One region of the Paenibacillus sp. FSL R5-0470 genome, then DNA from elsewhere that is predicted to be linked to it. Evidence: predicted binding sites of a transcription regulator. Region 1 holds the regulator's gene; each other region holds the start of a gene.
What was found. The regulator Rex, encoded in region 1, represses fermentation and respiration genes when NADH is low (regulators of the CRP and FNR family bind a similar motif). The targets are predictions, from matches to a motif close to TTGTGAAATATTTCACAA.
Positions count from the first base shown of each region.

Region 2: a site for Rex is predicted at 1,670-1,687, ahead of MKY99_RS20070 (polymer-forming cytoskeletal protein). Genes of this name have one in related genera too.
Region 3: a site for Rex is predicted at 2,020-2,037, ahead of MKY99_RS19515 (flavocytochrome c). Genes of this name have one in related genera too.
Region 4: a site for Rex is predicted at 2,201-2,218, ahead of MKY99_RS28660 (formate/nitrite transporter family protein). Genes of this name have one in related genera too.

Region 1 covers NZ_CP150238.1:4,708,717-4,712,910, forward strand. Annotated here, with positions in the region: gene MKY99_RS20815 (DUF5590 domain-containing protein) at 1-394, opposite strand, end outside; gene MKY99_RS20820 (amidohydrolase) at 564-1,865, opposite strand; gene MKY99_RS20825 (redox-sensing transcriptional repressor Rex) at 1,852-2,505, opposite strand; gene dinG (ATP-dependent DNA helicase DinG) at 2,637-4,194, opposite strand, start outside.
Region 2 covers NZ_CP150238.1:4,537,859-4,542,052, forward strand. Annotated here, with positions in the region: gene MKY99_RS20060 (histidine phosphatase family protein) at 1-611, shown strand, start outside; gene MKY99_RS20065 (hypothetical protein) at 676-921, opposite strand; gene MKY99_RS20070 (polymer-forming cytoskeletal protein) at 1,060-1,611, opposite strand; gene MKY99_RS20075 (LacI family DNA-binding transcriptional regulator) at 1,923-2,834, shown strand; gene MKY99_RS20080 (MFS transporter) at 2,884-4,149, shown strand; gene MKY99_RS20085 (hypothetical protein) at 4,173-4,194, opposite strand, start outside.
Region 3 covers NZ_CP150238.1:4,408,344-4,412,537, reverse strand. Annotated here, with positions in the region: gene MKY99_RS19525 (hypothetical protein) at 63-1,340, shown strand; gene MKY99_RS19520 (DUF6855 family protein) at 1,462-1,872, shown strand; gene MKY99_RS19515 (flavocytochrome c) at 2,055-3,599, shown strand; gene dcuS (DcuS/MalK family sensor histidine kinase) at 3,755-4,194, shown strand, end outside.
Region 4 covers NZ_CP150238.1:6,452,465-6,456,658, forward strand. Annotated here, with positions in the region: gene MKY99_RS28655 (MFS transporter) at 1-835, opposite strand, end outside; gene MKY99_RS28660 (formate/nitrite transporter family protein) at 1,269-2,096, opposite strand; gene MKY99_RS28665 (FAD-dependent oxidoreductase) at 2,372-3,736, opposite strand; gene MKY99_RS28670 (formate--tetrahydrofolate ligase) at 4,074-4,194, opposite strand, start outside.

The sequences.
Region 1 (4,194 bases):
CTGGCAACAACCGCTCAATGCTGATGTCCGGAAGATCGGCTTTTATAAGGCTACGCATTTTCGCTTCAGAGGTCCCTTTACTTAGTTCTTCAGCATATACTGCGTCGGTTCCTTCAGCAAACTTCCCGTCTACAGTAAAACGTACCCAAACCATCAACTCGGTCCCGGCTTCATTCTTCCCTGTTAAGACCCAGTACACCGCATTTTCATCCCACACGGATTTCTGCGCTTTGGTTACCTCTGTCAGACCAGCACTGGTTTTAGCGACATCCTTAGCGATATCTCGCTCGTTCCATTGATCTTTCATAATATAAGCATAGAACTGGATAAGTCCAAACAGAAGGAGCAGAATCAGAACTGACCCCAGGAGGATCCATTTTTTCCTTTTCTTCAAGGTACAGCTCCCTTTCTAGTAATATATCTTTTTTGATTATATAACACACCTGTGTGTTTATCCAAAGTTTCATATCCAATTCAATGATCTAATTATCAGAAACACAAAAGGCTGTAACTTTGCAATCGCAGAAAGTCACAGCCTTTCAGTTATTCGTTATGATCTTAGACTACCGTTTAAGCAGTCCATCAAATGATTCTTGCGCCTTACGACGGATTGCTTCCTCATCTAGCGTTACACATTCTCCATGTTTTACAACCTGTTTACCATTCACCCATACATGTTCAACATCCTTGGCACTGGCAGAGTATACAGCATGAGACAACAGATCTGTGTGTGGTAGCAAATGCGGCTGGTCTATATCAATCGCGATAAAGTCCGCTTTCATGCCAACAGCGAGTCTACCCACATCATTTAAAAAGATAGACTTTGCGCCATACTCTGTAGCTATACGCAGCGCTTCCGGAGCTGGAACAGCCGTCGGATCACCACTTACACCTTTATGGATGAGGGCTGCAAGACGCATCTCTTCAAACATATCCAGGTTATTATTGCTTGCCGCACCATCTGTACCCAGTGATACCTTCACACCAGCCTTTAGAAGATCCGTAACCCGAGCCACTCCACTAGCCAGTTTCAGATTACTTCCTGGGTTATGAGACACGCCTACATCATGACGAGCCAGTATCTCGATCTCTTCATCATTCAAATGAACGCCATGTGCAACAATAGACGGACGTGTGAACATTCCAAGCTTCTCTAAATGCGCTACAGGCCGAAGTCCGTAATCCACCACATTCTGCTCCACTTCGCGTTTGGTCTCGGACATATGGGTATGCATCGGTAAATCCAAATCATGTGCCGCTTGAACAAACTTAACAAAGAAGTCCGGTGGGCAAGTATATGGGGCGTGTGGCGAGATCATCGTCGTAATTCTACCATCAGCCTTACCATGCCAATTTCGTGCAAAAGAAATCGCTTCCGCAAGCTTGTGATTTTGTACTTCCTCTGGGCATAATCCGATTACGCCTCTCATCAGTACAGAACGAATGCCTGATAATTCGACTACCTCTGCTACTCGATCCATATGATCATACATATCCAAGAAGGTTGTAGTACCACCTTTTAGCATTTCCAGTACCGACAAGGAGGTTCCCCAGTATACATCTTCTCCAGTGAATTTCGCTTCCATCGGCCACATCTTCTCTTGAAGCCACACCTGAAGTGCTAAATCATCTCCATAACCACGAAGCAATGACATTGCCGCATGGCCATGTGTGTTTACCAGACCTGGCATAAACAGCAGACGACTGCCATCAACAACTTGCACATCATCTTCCATTAAAGGCTCTTCTTTTCCTATGTAAGTGATCAAATCATCTTCAATAGTCATATATCCATTCAGAACCGGCTCATCCGTTCCCGGAATAAGAAAACGCCCGCCCTTAATAATCGTTTTACTGCTCTTCATTTCCGGTTTCTTCCTTTCCGTCTTTCAAATAATAAGCAAGGCTTTGCAAATCCGTTGTAAAATCGGCAGCATGAACCCGGATATTCGATGGTGTTTTTAGAATCACTGGTGCAAAATTCAAAATCGCCTCAATGCCAGACTCAATGAGAATATCTGCTACATTCTGCGCTTCTGAATCAGGCACAGTAATGATCCCAATTCGAATACCTTGCTCACGAACCGTCTGACCAAGCTCCTCCATCGGTTGAACGGTAAGAGAGTTGATTTTCCGCCCTACCTTAGGTGCATAGGAGTCAAATATAGCGGTAATCTTCATAGTATCTTTCAGATAAGCATTGTAATTAGATAATGCATGTCCAAGGTTACCGGCACCTACTAAAGCCACATTCAATTGTTGATCCAGCTTCAGAATATGACGGATTTTTTCAATAAGATAAGTTACGTCATACCCGATACCTTTTCTACCAAAATCTCCAAAATAAGCTAAATCTTTACGAATTTGAGCAGGATTCAAATCAAGTTTTTGTCCTAGTTCTTGTGAGGAAACGGTTAATATTTCACGTTTCTGGAGATCATTCAAGAAACGCAAGTACACAGGAAGTCTGCGAACAACGGCTTCTGATATTTTATCCGATTTCATAATTTACCTCCTAATTTAAGTGATATTCTGTTCAAATCCTATCGAAATATCTGCACCTCGTCTCAAGGAAGAGCGGTATTCTTATACCGCCCTTCCTTGTAGAGAGATTAATAAGATCGATGACGTTCTTTTCAAGAAACGCCTCCGTCTTCCAACCACTCCGCTATACGAGGAACCATTTGATCCGTAAGCATATGCTCCATTTTCGGGCCAGGCAACGAATAGAGGAAATACTTCCCATAGTGAGATTCGATCACCCTTGTGTCATACACAATAACAATACCCCGATCTTGCGCTGTCCGTACCAGCCTCCCAAATCCTTGCTTGAAGCGAATAACCGCCTGAGGAACAGACAACTTCATGAACGGATTCTTTTTCTGGGCTTGTAATAACTCAGACTTCGCTTCCGCTAGGGGGTGGTTTGGCGGTTGAAATGGGAGTCTCACGATGGCCAAGCATGTTAATGCTTCACCTGGAATATCTACACCCTCCCAAAAGCTGCTTGTTCCTAACAGTACAGAAGCTGCACTGTCCTGAAAACGGCGGATCAGCTTGCTACGGCTGCCCCCCTCCACGCCTTGACCTAACACCGTGATCTCTTGTGAGGCTAGAGCCTCTTTCAGAGGATCGTAAACCTGGCGTAGCATCTTGTAAGAAGTAAACAGGACAAGCATCCGCCCACGTGTTGTAATAGCTGCTTCTGCTAGTGACTGTACGAGTGTATCGACAAATCGGGCATCGCCTACACTCCCCTTCACACTTGGGAAATCCCGCGGAATAACTAACAGCGCCTGCTCCCGATACTTAAAGGGAGAAGGCAGGAGTGATGTCATCAGACGCCCCTCTTCCGCAGCTTCATTAAGTCCGAGATTATCAATCATAAACTGGAAAGATTTATCCACAGAGAGTGTCGCCGAAGTTAGTACGATACTTTTCTTCTTGTCGAAAAACAGCTCCTTAAGCTGAGTACTAACATCAACAGGAACGGCATACAGCTGTAGCGATTTACTGCGATAATTTCCATTCGCCTCCAGCCAATATACTACATTCTCATCATTTAATCCCATAAAAAACCGTACTTGCTCACGTATAGAAGCTAAATCCTTAAATAAGCCGCTAATATCGGTAACTAGGCTATCTGAGGAAGATTGACCTTCTTGATCTCGCATCTCATTAAGCATTTTATCACCTTTACGGATAATTTCGCTTAATGTCAGATTCATAGTATTCTCTAAAGCAACCAATTCATCCCAATCTTTCGGTTTACGGGTAGGAAGTAGCCGCATGACTAACTGGCCGGCTTCTCCCGCCGCTGCATCGCTGCGTTCCGGCAAGAGGCTGAATAGTTTATCACTAAGCAGATCCCAGGTTTCTTTTACGGTAAGAAGGTCCGGATAGATTCTATCGATCACTCCGCTCCATTCAGAAGCTTCCTCACTGCCTGATGACTGAAGCATTTGGCGAAGTGTAGGAAGTTGGCCATTTCGACTATCCTTATAAAGACGCGATAGTGTATGTGCCACCGTGAAATGCTTCATATGCATGCCTAAATGCTTGCCAGCCACGTCCTCCAGATGATGGGCCTCATCTATTACAAGATGTTCATAAGCCGGAAGTAGTTGATGCCCAGCCTTAACATCTGCGAAAAGCTTAGAGTGGTTCGTAATGACCACGTCTGCAATACCAGCT
Region 2 (4,194 bases), 170 kb from region 1:
AGACAGTATTATTTCTAACCCGTCACGGGCAGACCGAATGGAATTTGCAGAAAAGAATGCAAGGACATCAAAATTCAGCGTTAACAGCCTTGGGTGAACAGCAAGCGGAATGGTTGAGAGAACGTTTGGAAGGTGAGAATTTAGGAGCCATTTATTCTAGTACTAGTCCAAGAGCATTGCATACTGCGCAGATTTTACGTGGAAATCGGAGTTTACCGATTCAACAGCAAGCTTCATTAATGGAAATTAACATGGGCATTTGGGAAGGAATGAACACAGATCAGATTGAACAAGAATATCCATTACAGTACACCCATTTTTTCACCAGACCTGATCTTTTTATTCCTCTAGCCCCAGGTGAGACCTATAGTCAGCTTGAACAAAGAGTAACGCCAACTATGGAGCGTATCATTAACGATAATGAAGGACATGAGGTACTTATTGTCACGCATCGGATGACCCTGAAAGTCATTATGGCTCATTTTCTCAATAAATCATTGCAGGAATTAGGGGAACTACCGGATATTCTCTCTACAGCATTGTGTAAAGTAACCCTAACTGACAACAATATAACTATCGATCTGTACGGCGATACTTCACATTATCAATGAATCCTTCTCAAAAATAAAAAAGGAAACTCCGATTTAAATGGGGTTCCCTTTTTAGACTTCAATTTTAAATTTCCACACTTTTGATTGTAAAGCTGCGGACCTTCATCCATTTTCCTGAAATAAATTCGTCAATTGTTTTCGTCTTCGGTCTAACACAAAAACGATGCTTGCTCCCTTTATCAAAACCAACTGCTTCAAAAATCAGGCCGTCACCTATTTGCTCCTTAAAGAACACTTGCTTAAGTCCCAATCTATTTAACATTTCAAGCTTTACACTTTCGATATATGTGCGTGAATACTCCTTAGACATATGTGTTCCTCCTAGTAGTGGTAGTAATATTATAAGTTCAATATTAAGAAAATCAACCGAAGATCACATAATCACAAAAAGAAAAAAGCCAACCCATAGTCTATGGATTGGCTTCTACTATATAAGTTGATTACGAAATTATTTAACTTCTGTTGTTCCAGTCACTTTTCCATCAATAACAGCTGATGTTTTCAGATCTTCGCTTGCGAAATAGAGGTTACCATCAATAGTGGCGGTTTCAGGTAGAGTAAAGCCTTTCGCTTCTACATAAACATCGCCTTTAATCGTTCCGCCTTCAACTTTCAAATTCTCACTTTGTACTGTAAACTTTGGTACGGTTAGTGTATAAGTAGCAGTGATCTTGTGATCAGCATCTTGCGAATAAAGGGCAATCTTACGGTAGATGTCGCCATCTGCGGCTCCTTTATTACGGAATTCTCCAGCTACAACAACCTCATCAGGAATCGTTACATCATTTAGAATCGCAACAATCCAGTTTCCATCTTTGCTAACAGCCTTAGTAAATGCATCTGCTTGATTCACAATCGAAGCTGTAGTGACAGCATCTGTCTGCTCAGCAGCCGGAGCTGAAGTTGCCGCCGAATTGTTTGCTTTATCCTCATTTGCTCCACAACCTGCCAATACTGCTACCGAAACCCCAGCCACTAAAATCATTTTAAATAGTCTCATTTTCGATTCCCCCTAATTTTGATTATGAATTAATTATATATTAAAATTCTTAATAATTAAGTGAATAATTTCACAGATTTGTGTCAGTATCTAAAGCGGTTTCACAGCGCGCGCTCTTCCCGATTAAGATTCGTTCCCATGAGCCGTACCTCTTCTCGCTGACTGATTTAGCTTCTTATATCTATTTACCCAAATTATAAAAATGAACACAAGCATCATTTGCTTCTTGGTATAAAGTCAATCGTTGACTCTTTTCAAGTGTTAATGATAATATTTGGAAATAAATATCTCAGCAAGGGAGAAGTTTACTGGTGAAAAAGACTACAATGAAAGACATCGCGTTACAAGCTAATGTCTCCGTTGCGACTGTAAGCTATGTTCTGAACCGCGTCGATAACCAAACCATTCCTGAGAAGACCCGCAATCAAATTCTGTCACTTGCCGAAGAACTTCATTACATTCCTAATCTAGCAGCCCGTTCGCTTGCCAATAAAAAAACGGGATTAGTAGGGGTACTTGTCCATAATTCTGCTTATATGCCACCTTGGAAACTCTATGCCCAATTCACATTTATTCGTGCTTTGGAACAGCGTTTAACGGATGCCGGATATCATACGCTGCTATATTCTCTTGGTACTGACCATCCTTCTCTGAATATCATCGTTGAAAGAAAGCTCGAAGCCGTCTTTCTGATCGATGTGCACGATGAATCCTTCTATTCGATTTCCAAACATTTTGTAGAAGGCATCCCCTTGATTTTGATCGACAGCATGATTGAAGATAAGCTGTTTAAGCAAGTTCTTTACAATTATCGTTCAGCTCTACAAAATGTAATGCCGGAGGATCTTTCACAGGTTTGTTTAATTATGGAGAGCTTCAATAACTCCCTACTCACTAGCTTTATCCAAGATAGTCTTCCTTTACCTGAGAAAGCAATATTCAAAGTTCAAAATATGGAGGAATTGAATACAATCTTATCGGAGGGGATCTATAAAGAAGCTATAGTTATTAATGAGTTTATCGGAAGTTGTGTTGAAAAATCCGGGGTATTCGCACGTCTTTCTGTTCTATGTAACTGTAATTGCCCAGAAATGCTTGGAGAAGACGTTCAGAAATTCATATTCACTGGGGATAAGTCAGCCACTGCTTTTGAACTAATGCAGGAGTTGTTACATCGTCCTGACTACTCCAAACAAGAGAATAATCGTTATTTTGTTGATTAATTTTTTTTCGATATTCACTTAAGCGTTTAAGTCGAGAGGAGAATTACCCATGACAGATCCTGTATTAGCAAAACATGCATCCACCACTGCTCAATCCTATCCAACCCTTTGGGGAAACCGGAGATTTATGCTGCTACTCAGCTCCTATTCCATTTCTTTGTTTGGAAACACCTTTCACAGCATTGCTTTAAGTTTATGGGTACTTCAGACGACCGGAAGCGCTAAAATGATTGCCATTATTACGATAATCAATCTATTGCTCAGTTCTTTACTCGGATCGATAGGAGGCACACTCGCAGACAGGATCAATCGCAGAACCATTATGTTAATCACTGATTTGATAAGCTGCGGTCTAGCAGGTACGCTTGCTCTGGCCATTTCCATGTCTTCTACATCATTCATTATCGTGGCCATATTAACGGGACTTACGACAGTCTCAGCATTATTCCAATCCCCTGCGTATCAAGCTTCAATTACCACTGTAGTTGGAAAAGAATATGTACAAAAAGCAGTCGGGATTCTGAACCTGTCGGAGAACATCTGTCGGACGATTGGTTATTCGGCTGGAGGTATTTTTGTAGCAAGTTTTGGAGCGGCAGATGCCATATTATTTGATGGAGCTACATTTTTCGTTTCCTTTCTACTAGTTCTTGCTGTCCGCTCCCTTCCACTCCCAAACCGAGTGAATACCGGACCTAAAGAAGAAAGAAAATTCACACAGGATCTTGCGGATGGCGTTCGTTATATTTGGAGATACCCCTTCGCCCGAGCAATAATCATCATGCTTCCTACGCTCACTTTGTTCTTTATGCCTTCACTGATGCTAACGCAAGTTATGGCCGTCAAAGTATGGAATTCTAGTCCCTTTCAGTTTGGACTCATGGAAGCCTGTATTCCTCTAGGTTATATGATTGGTTCCAGCATGATCTTGTTTCTCGGCTCCAAATTAAAGAATCGCGGCTTCTTTATCATGACTGGACTGCTATGTCTGGGTCCCCTGTACCTCCTGCTATCGTTCGTCACTACTGCTGCCTTAGCCATTCCCATCATTCTTCTTATTGGCTTTATGTTCTCATTCTGTACATTGCTGATAAATACCATCCTCAGGCTGGAAGTTTCGGAGGATATACAAGGTAGAGTCTTCGGTGTACTTGGGTCCATTATGAGTGTAGCACCCTCACTTGGTCTTACAGCCGTTTCATTCCTGTCCGATCACTTCAGTCCAGCCCCTGTCATGGGTTCCATCGGAGTCCTGCTACTACTATTTGCTTTATTAACCTTGACCAAGTTAAAGGTGATTCGAAATTATAAGTAATTTCAGAACATATCTTATGACCGTTATCGCCCGTTGTTCCTAATA
Region 3 (4,194 bases), 300 kb from region 1:
TGCGCTTCGTAATCAACACTAAGTAATGGTATGATGTAGGCATCAATTTTATGGGGTGCATTATGATGGATATTCGAATCAAAGAACTGCTTGATGCTACACAGCAAAAATATGGATTGGACAACTACTACTTACACTCTCATGAAATTTATCGCGACGTTACGATACTGGGAGAGACCAACTATTTTCTTAGTATGGAATGGTTTCCTGCACATATGAAGGAATGGAAGGGCGATTACAATCCGGAAGGAACTGCCGTCATCACGATTGACCTACAGTCCCGCAACTATAAAAGTGTGATTTTTGTTGGCGGGATATCTTATGCGAATGGGACACCATTCCAAAATATAGATTTTAACGGAGTCATCCGGTGGATTGAAGATGAGGCAAGGATTGTATACGGTAAACAATTCCACTTAGAGAAGGAACAGATTGGAGAATATCATTTTATTGAGAAAATAGGTAGCATACCAGTCACTCCTGGTGGACGGATCGAGCTTCGCTTCGATGCGGAAGGCAGGCTTGTTTTTTACAGTGTATATGGCCAGTTTCCTTCCAGCTCCCTTGTGCATAAAGAGAACTATACTCTCACACTTCAAACGATAGAGCCACAGGCGAGGAAACAACTACAGCTTATAGAATATCCGGTGTACGAGACGAAGCAACTCCTGTCGATCTATGGGATAGAAGAAATCTACATTACAAATGACGGAACAACAACCATCCCATTTGAGTTTATATCAGGTACAAGAGCACGACTGAATATTGATCAAGTAATCCATTGGGAGCAACAGAATACGGAGCTGGAGCCGTTCGAAAGGACGGAGATACGTTTACTTGAGGTTGTTACCATTGAGCAGGCAATAGCTAGTGAGCCGCATCCGGACTCATTTCCTATCACAGACGCAGAACAAGCCGAATGTATAGCCGCAGTCGAAGCTGGTTTAAGCCAGCTCTATCCAGATGAATCCGGACAATGGATACTGAAGACTTTACAACGGGAAAGAGGACATATTCAGGCAACACTGAGGATGAAGGCGCCAAGTAATCGTATATTCCAACGTAAAATCCTCCTGTTCATCGATGTGCAGAGTTATAAGGTTATAAATTATATGGATAACAAGCCAATGCTTGATACGTTTGATGAGTTCAAGAGCGAAGGGGAAATTGCTGTGAGCCATGACGAAGCTTATGACAAGCTCAAGGGATGGTTCGAATTAACACCCGTCTATGTGTATGATCCTGAGCAGAAGAAGTATGTGCTGTGCGGGAAGTTAGATTGTAATTATGCTTTGAAGGCTACTAGCGGAGATGTGGTGGAGTTGAATAGCTTGGAATAATAGTGCCAGCTTCCTTATACGAGTAGGATGAATAAAGGGAATGAAGTATAGCAAGGTGATGCAAATATAATAACATGATTAGAACTTACTAATTTTGTGAGTTACTTTGGGAGTTGAAAATATGTCGACAGCTACAGGAACCAAGGAAAATCCTTGGAAATTAAAGACACCACCGCAAACATCCGAGTATGAAATGTACAAGGTCGAAAAAGACGGTAAAGAAATTATAGTTTGCACTGTAGGGAAAACGGTTTTGCATTATGAATATCGTTGTATTGAAGATCTGCACGCCATGCTTATACAAAATGGTGATTGGATGGAGTTAGGAAGTGCTGATGAGCAAAAACCAGCAAAAGAAGGTACAGTTGAAGCATGGGGTCGATCACCTGAAAACCCTGTTGGCGGTTGGTATGGATTAAAGAAGGGACTTCGGGGGCGATTCGGAATGTATATCCCACCGTTGCTCGAAGAATTGGGTCTTGCGGAAGTAGAGCATAATCCAAGAAACAATCGGATGAAAGCGATCTTGTAAACGAAGGAGAGCCTAAAGGCTCTTCTTTTTTTGAGCCATGCCCCTAACCGGTGGTCTTTCGTACACATTGCAGTGATTAATTTAGTTACAAAACGTTTTTTTTAGTTACATAAACTTTCAAGAGCAGGGCCTTTGCCGTTAAGCTGATTGTAAAAATATTCACAAGGGGGCAAAGCTATAACATGAATAAAAAAGTAACCACTGCTCTTATTCTCGTTCTCTCAGTCATGCTTGTTATCACAGGATGCGGCAACAGCAACAGCAGCAATGGAAACGGGAACAAGAACACCAGCAAGAACAACAGCAAGATCAACGAGACAAAGGAAACTGAAGCTGTTTCGGGAGCATCCAAAGCTAGCTATACACCGTACGATCAACTAAAAGATAAATATGACATCATCATTATTGGTGCAGGCGGTGCCGGAATGTCTGCTGCACTTGAGGCGAGAGCAAAAGGTATGAACCCGGTTATTTTTGAAAAAATGCCGGTTGCCGGCGGAAATACAACAAAATCATCTTCGGGAATGAATGCTTCTGAAACGAAATTCCAAAAAGAGCAAGGCATTGAAGACAGCAATGATCTGTTTTATGAAGAGTCCTTAAAAGGTGGCCATGATACGAACGATAAAGAGATGCTTCGTTTCTTCGTAGACAATTCCGCAAGTGCGATTGATTGGCTGGATTCTATCGGGATTAGATTGAATAATATCACGATTACAGGCGGGATGAACGAAAAACGTACACATCGTCCTGAAGATGGCTCTGCAGTAGGACAATACCTTGTCAAAGGTTTGGTGGAAAACGTACAAGAACAAGGCATTCCCCTTTTTGTGAACGCCAATGTCAAGGAAATTACCGAAAAAGACGGTAAGGTCAATGGCGTCAAAGTTATCTTTGACCAAACGGAAGAGAAAACGATTACAGCGTCTGCTGTCGTGGTGACAACCGGCGGTTTCGGCGCCAATTTAGACATGATTTCAGTAGTCAGATCTGATTTGGAGGGGTACGTTACCACCAACCAGCCTGGCAGCACCGGTGACGGTATCAAGATGATTGAGAAGCTCGGCGGTACCACAGTCGATATGGATCAAATCCAAGTTCACCCGACTGTGCAGCAGGAAAAATCCTATCTCATTGGGGAGGCTGTTCGTGGGGAAGGAGCGATCCTGGTTTCAAGTGCAGGCAAACGTTTCACAAACGAACTGGATACAAGAGATAATGTCACCGCTGCAATCAATAAGCTTCCTGAGAAATCTGCGTTTCTTGTATTTGATTCCGGCGTAAAATCTCGCGCTAAAGCGATTGAACAATATGAAAAAATGGGCTTCGTTATCCAAGGAGATTCGATCGAGGCTTTGGCAAAAGAAATGGACGTACCGGCAGATCAGTTGAAAACTACACTGGACAGCTGGAACAGCGCGGTGACGAATAAACAGGATGCCGACTTCGGCAGAACAACCGGAATGGACAATGACTTGTCCGACGCGCCATATTATGCAATTAAAATCGGCCCGGGAATTCACTACACGATGGGAGGCGTGAAAATCAACACCAACACAGAAGTTTTAAATAAGGACGGACAACCGATTCCAGGCCTTTTTGCAGCAGGAGAAGTTACCGGAGGCTTGCATGGTCAAAACCGGATCGGCGGTAACTCTGTTGCGGAAATCATTATTTTCGGCCGCCAAACGGGTATAAAATCCGCTGAATTCGTAAAAGCACAATAAGTTATCCCCCTGCCTCTTTTCGGCTAGGCAAACAAACGCTTGGGCTCATCTTAGCCATGCGTTTGTTGTTTTATTATAACAGTGTAGCGTATAAGGTCATAGCCAGCCTTGCACGTATACGTTAGAATGAAGAAAAATTTCCGGAGGGACAGCTGTTGAAAATTGGCAAACACACACTTCGGCTGCAAACAACAATTACTTTGATGATTGGTGCAGTTCTTATCATAATGCTGCTAGTGGTCTATGTGCTATTTAGTATAAAGGTTTCCTCACAAACAAAATCCTCGTTGGAACAAAAGGCTGTGATCATTTCCCGTACGTTATCGCGTAACCCTCTAATTATTGAAGCGTTAAACAAATCACGCAGCTCGTCTGAATTGCAAAGCTACACTGAGGAAATCCGATTGTTGAACAATGTGGAATTTGTTGTGGTCATGGATATGAATGCGATCCGATATTCCCATCCGGACAAGGACAAAATTGGTAAGCATTTTATCGGTGGCGACGAAGCCGCAGTCTTGCGGGGGCAGGAAAGCATTTCGGAAGCCGAGGGTTCTTTGGGCCCATCTGTAAGAGCGTTTTCACCTGTCTTCTC
Region 4 (4,194 bases), 1.7 Mb from region 1:
CGAACCAGCGTTTAATTACTGTTACGAGCGGCTGAGCTGCAAAAATGAGAATTCCGTTAAGCGTCCAGAGAAAACCATAAGTCTTCTTAGGCCAGCCCTCAGAAATAATGAACGGAGATACCCCTGTATTCCAGATAGAGTTCCCTAATAGTAGGAACATCGAGGCAATACCCATATAAAGATAAATTCGTGTATGCCCCATTAGCTTCCAGGTAGATTGTTTGTCAGGACCAGCCTTCTGGTGTTCTGCGACCTCCTGTGGAGAATCTCCTCCGACTTTCTTGAGATATACAAAAAAGAATACCGCAAATACCGCTGAAGTTACGCCGTTCATCACAAAGCTGAGCATATAAGAAATATCGGCCAAAAAACCACTTAACGCCGTACCCAGTGCTACACCAATATTATTAGCGACATAAATAACATTAAACAACTCTCCGCGCTGCTTCGTAAAACGAAAGCCGATAAATGCCTGAATCGCAGGTAAGGACAGTGAATTAAAGAGCCCTACCAGTCCCATCGCGACCATAAATAACGTCCAGTTGTTACTTGCTGCCGGCAAAGTGAACAGAGCAAGTGCATTCATGCCCAGCGCTCCAACAATCAGCCGGTTAACGCCTACCTTATGATAGAGTGAGCCCCCGAGTAGTTGACCCACAATTCCTCCAACTGATTGAATAAGAATCACTAATCCAGCATCCGACATGCTGCGTCCAAGCTCATCAAAAACATACATTGTAACCAATGGCCACATCAGTGCACTACCCGTTGCATTAATAAGACTAGCAATTAAAAATATCTTAACTTCTTTAGGATAATTCTGTAAAAACTTCATAAGTAGTGTACATCCCCTGTAATATATGTGTCATTATTCCATCCAGTATTATCCCAAAACAGGGTTCAGGGCAAGCAGACGCATTGACGTGCTATCGTGATAAAGTCTGAGTATACTTCACCTCTTATTTAGGACTAACTTCTGCCGTAGCTGAGAAAAAAGTAGCACCTTTCACGTCCGCATTCCTCCCTATTTCTATTATCTATTTATATTTTATAGTTGCCGCTGTCGTCCGTAAAGTAGACTAAACAATAATGAAGTGTTTCGTTATTACAAAGTCGGGGTAATAGAGCCTAGAAACACTCCCCCTTTTAAAATTCGCTGTGCATCCGAATTCGTTCCCCCGAGCTCGGATACATCACGGCGGATTTTATTTGTCTATACAGCAAAAAGCACCCCTCAACTATTCTAAGGAGTGCTCTATAAGATAGGTTTAGGCGTGTTTTTTTACACCGCTGCCGGACATGCTGTCCACGGACTGAATAGATGCAGGCTCTTTGCGCAGGTAAGCCATCCAATAAGCTGCCGCAACAAAGATCGCACCGCCCGTCAAGTTTCCTAGCCATACCGGAACAAAATTGTTGAAGTACTCTCCCCATGAAAAATAACCTTCAAAAATAGCTGCCGGAATTAAGAACATGTTGGCTACAACGTGCTGGAAGCCGATAGCTACAAAAGCCATCGTTGGGAACCAGATACCGAGGATTTTGCCACTGAAGTTATCTGCTCCATAGGAGAGCCATACCGCCAAAGCTACAAGCCAGTTACAACCGATACCGGAAACAAATGCCGGCAAGAAGTCTGCCTCAAGCTTATGTCCTGCCATCTCCACTAATTTTTCCAAATACACACCGTCAGAGGTTAAACCAACCACGTGACCGAAAAAGTAAGCTACAAACAAAGCTCCCGCTAGATTGCTCAGGGTAATCAATACGAGATTCTTAATCACTTCCCAGAAGGATATCTTTTTCGCCATAAAAGCAAGTGGCACAGCCATCATATTGCCTGTCAGCAATTCTCCCCCTGCAAGCAGTACTAGAATCAATCCGACAGGGAAGACAGCTGCCCCAATAAAGTTAGCGATGGATCCCCATTCATGTGGTGCGCCAGCAATGACGCGAATATCCAGTAAAAATCCGAGCGCGATAAACGCTCCTCCCAGAAAGCCCAGAATTAGTACGGTGCTTAAAGGATTGTGCGCCTTTTTTATGCCGTTCTCGACCGTGACTGCGGCAATCTGCTGCGGTTTATTATAAGCCATGATTCCTATCCCCTTCATCTATTTACTTAAAATTTGTTCCTTTACGACCATTGTAGCGTGTCATAAAACACATTAACGTGATAATTATCACTTAATGAAAAACTAAGTGAAACTTTTCACTGACATGTCAATTTTAACGAAGCGCATCCATAATTACAATTGTAAGAATAGGCTCCATATTATTTTAAAGGTAAATAGTACCAGCATCAATCACAAAAAACCGGGGCCATATATGGCTCCGGTTTACCCAACTTTATTGTTCACAGGCAATTAAATTATACGGTTACTGCCTCTTTGCTTGGTACTGATGCCGGTAGCGATTCGAGTCCTACTGTATTCAGGAAGTTCCAAGGCTTGTTGTAATGAGGTTGGAAGAAGAAATCGATAAAGGCAAGCTGATCGATTGTCATTTTATTTTGAATACATACAGATACTGTGTTGATCGATTGCGTCAAATCCGTCTTGGACAAGATTTGCGCTCCGAGAATGCGGCGTGTGGCGCGATCAAATACCACTTTTAATTGCACCTGCTCGAAGGTTGGCATAAATTCTGGACGGTAGTTGTCAATAATCATGGTAGTTTCTACGTCCATTCCTTCAGCCTTAGCCCCTTCTTCAGTAAGACCGGTAGCAGCGATATTATCTTCAAAAATCTTAATGCCCGAAGTCCCTTGAGTACCCATATAAGGAATCGTCTCTTTCACTAAGTTACGTGCGACCAAAGTGCCCATCCGTACGGCATTGGTTGCCAGTGGAATATAAGCGTGCTTACCTGTAGGGTTGTAATGAATCGCGCAGCTGTCACCAGCGGCATACACATCTGGGCAACTAGTCTGCATATAATCATTGACCAGAATTGCGCCATTTGGCAGCATATCCACTTGACCTTTTAACAGCTCAGTATTCGGACGGAAGCCGATGCAGAGAATTACAAGATCCGCCTCATGCTCCCTTTCGCTTGTGATAACCTTGGTAACTTTACCACCTTCACCAGCAAAAGAACTTACCTTCTCATTCAGCGCTAATTTAATACCATGATCCTTAAAGGATTGTTCGATCGGCGCAGTAAACTCTGGGTCCAAATATTTATTCAAAATACGATCTTCACCATCAATCAGCGTAACTTGCTTTCCGTTCATTTGGAAGGCTTCCACCAACTCAACGCCGATATATCCAGCGCCTACGACTGTGATTTTATTCGCTTGTTTAGCTTTTTCTATAATGGTATTGGAATGATCATAGTTCTTGCAAAGCAAGACGCCTTCCAGCTCAATCCCTTCGAGCTTCGGTACAATCGGCCATGATCCCGTAGTCATAATCAGCTTATCGTAGGTATCGTCAAACTCCTGTCCGGTTACCAAATTGCGAACACGCAATGTTTTGGACTTCGTATCCACAACGGTCACTTCATGACGCATGTTGGTCTTTACACCAAGCTCAGCAAGCTTCTCAGGGGAAGAATAGAACAGCCCGTGCGGGTCCTTGACCACTCCACCTACGTATAAAGCAATTCCACAAGATAAGAAAGAAATATTATCATTACGCTCATAAACCGTAATCTCGGCTTCCGGGTGAAGCTTGGCAGTATTTACAATTGCGGCAGTTCCGGCATGGGTACATCCAATGACAGCTACTTTCATTATTTTCTTCCTCCTTCAAATGGACAACCTGGTTATATATTCGAATTGCTTGACTGACCAAATTAGATATCTGATCACCGATGAGTTAATTGTGATTTATTTCACTTTATAAACTGATTATATTGTGATATTTATCACATTACAAGTCTTTTCGCCTATATTCTCAGATTGTTCACAATTTTAAGCATTTTCCGTCACTGCTGCCGATTGCGACCTCGTTAGCTTTGCCATGGGCGTAGGACATTATGTTCTGCCCCCTCAGGATATACTTTCTTATAACGCGCAAAAAAAGGCTTTCCCCTAAACCAACAGGGAAAAGCCTGATAATAAACTGTATCTACACCAAACCGTGAATCACGCCATCCTCATCCATCCATAGTGCCTCAGCAGCTGGCTTAGCCGGTAGACCTGGCATCGTAACGATATTGCCCGTAATCACTACAGCAAACCCTGCACCA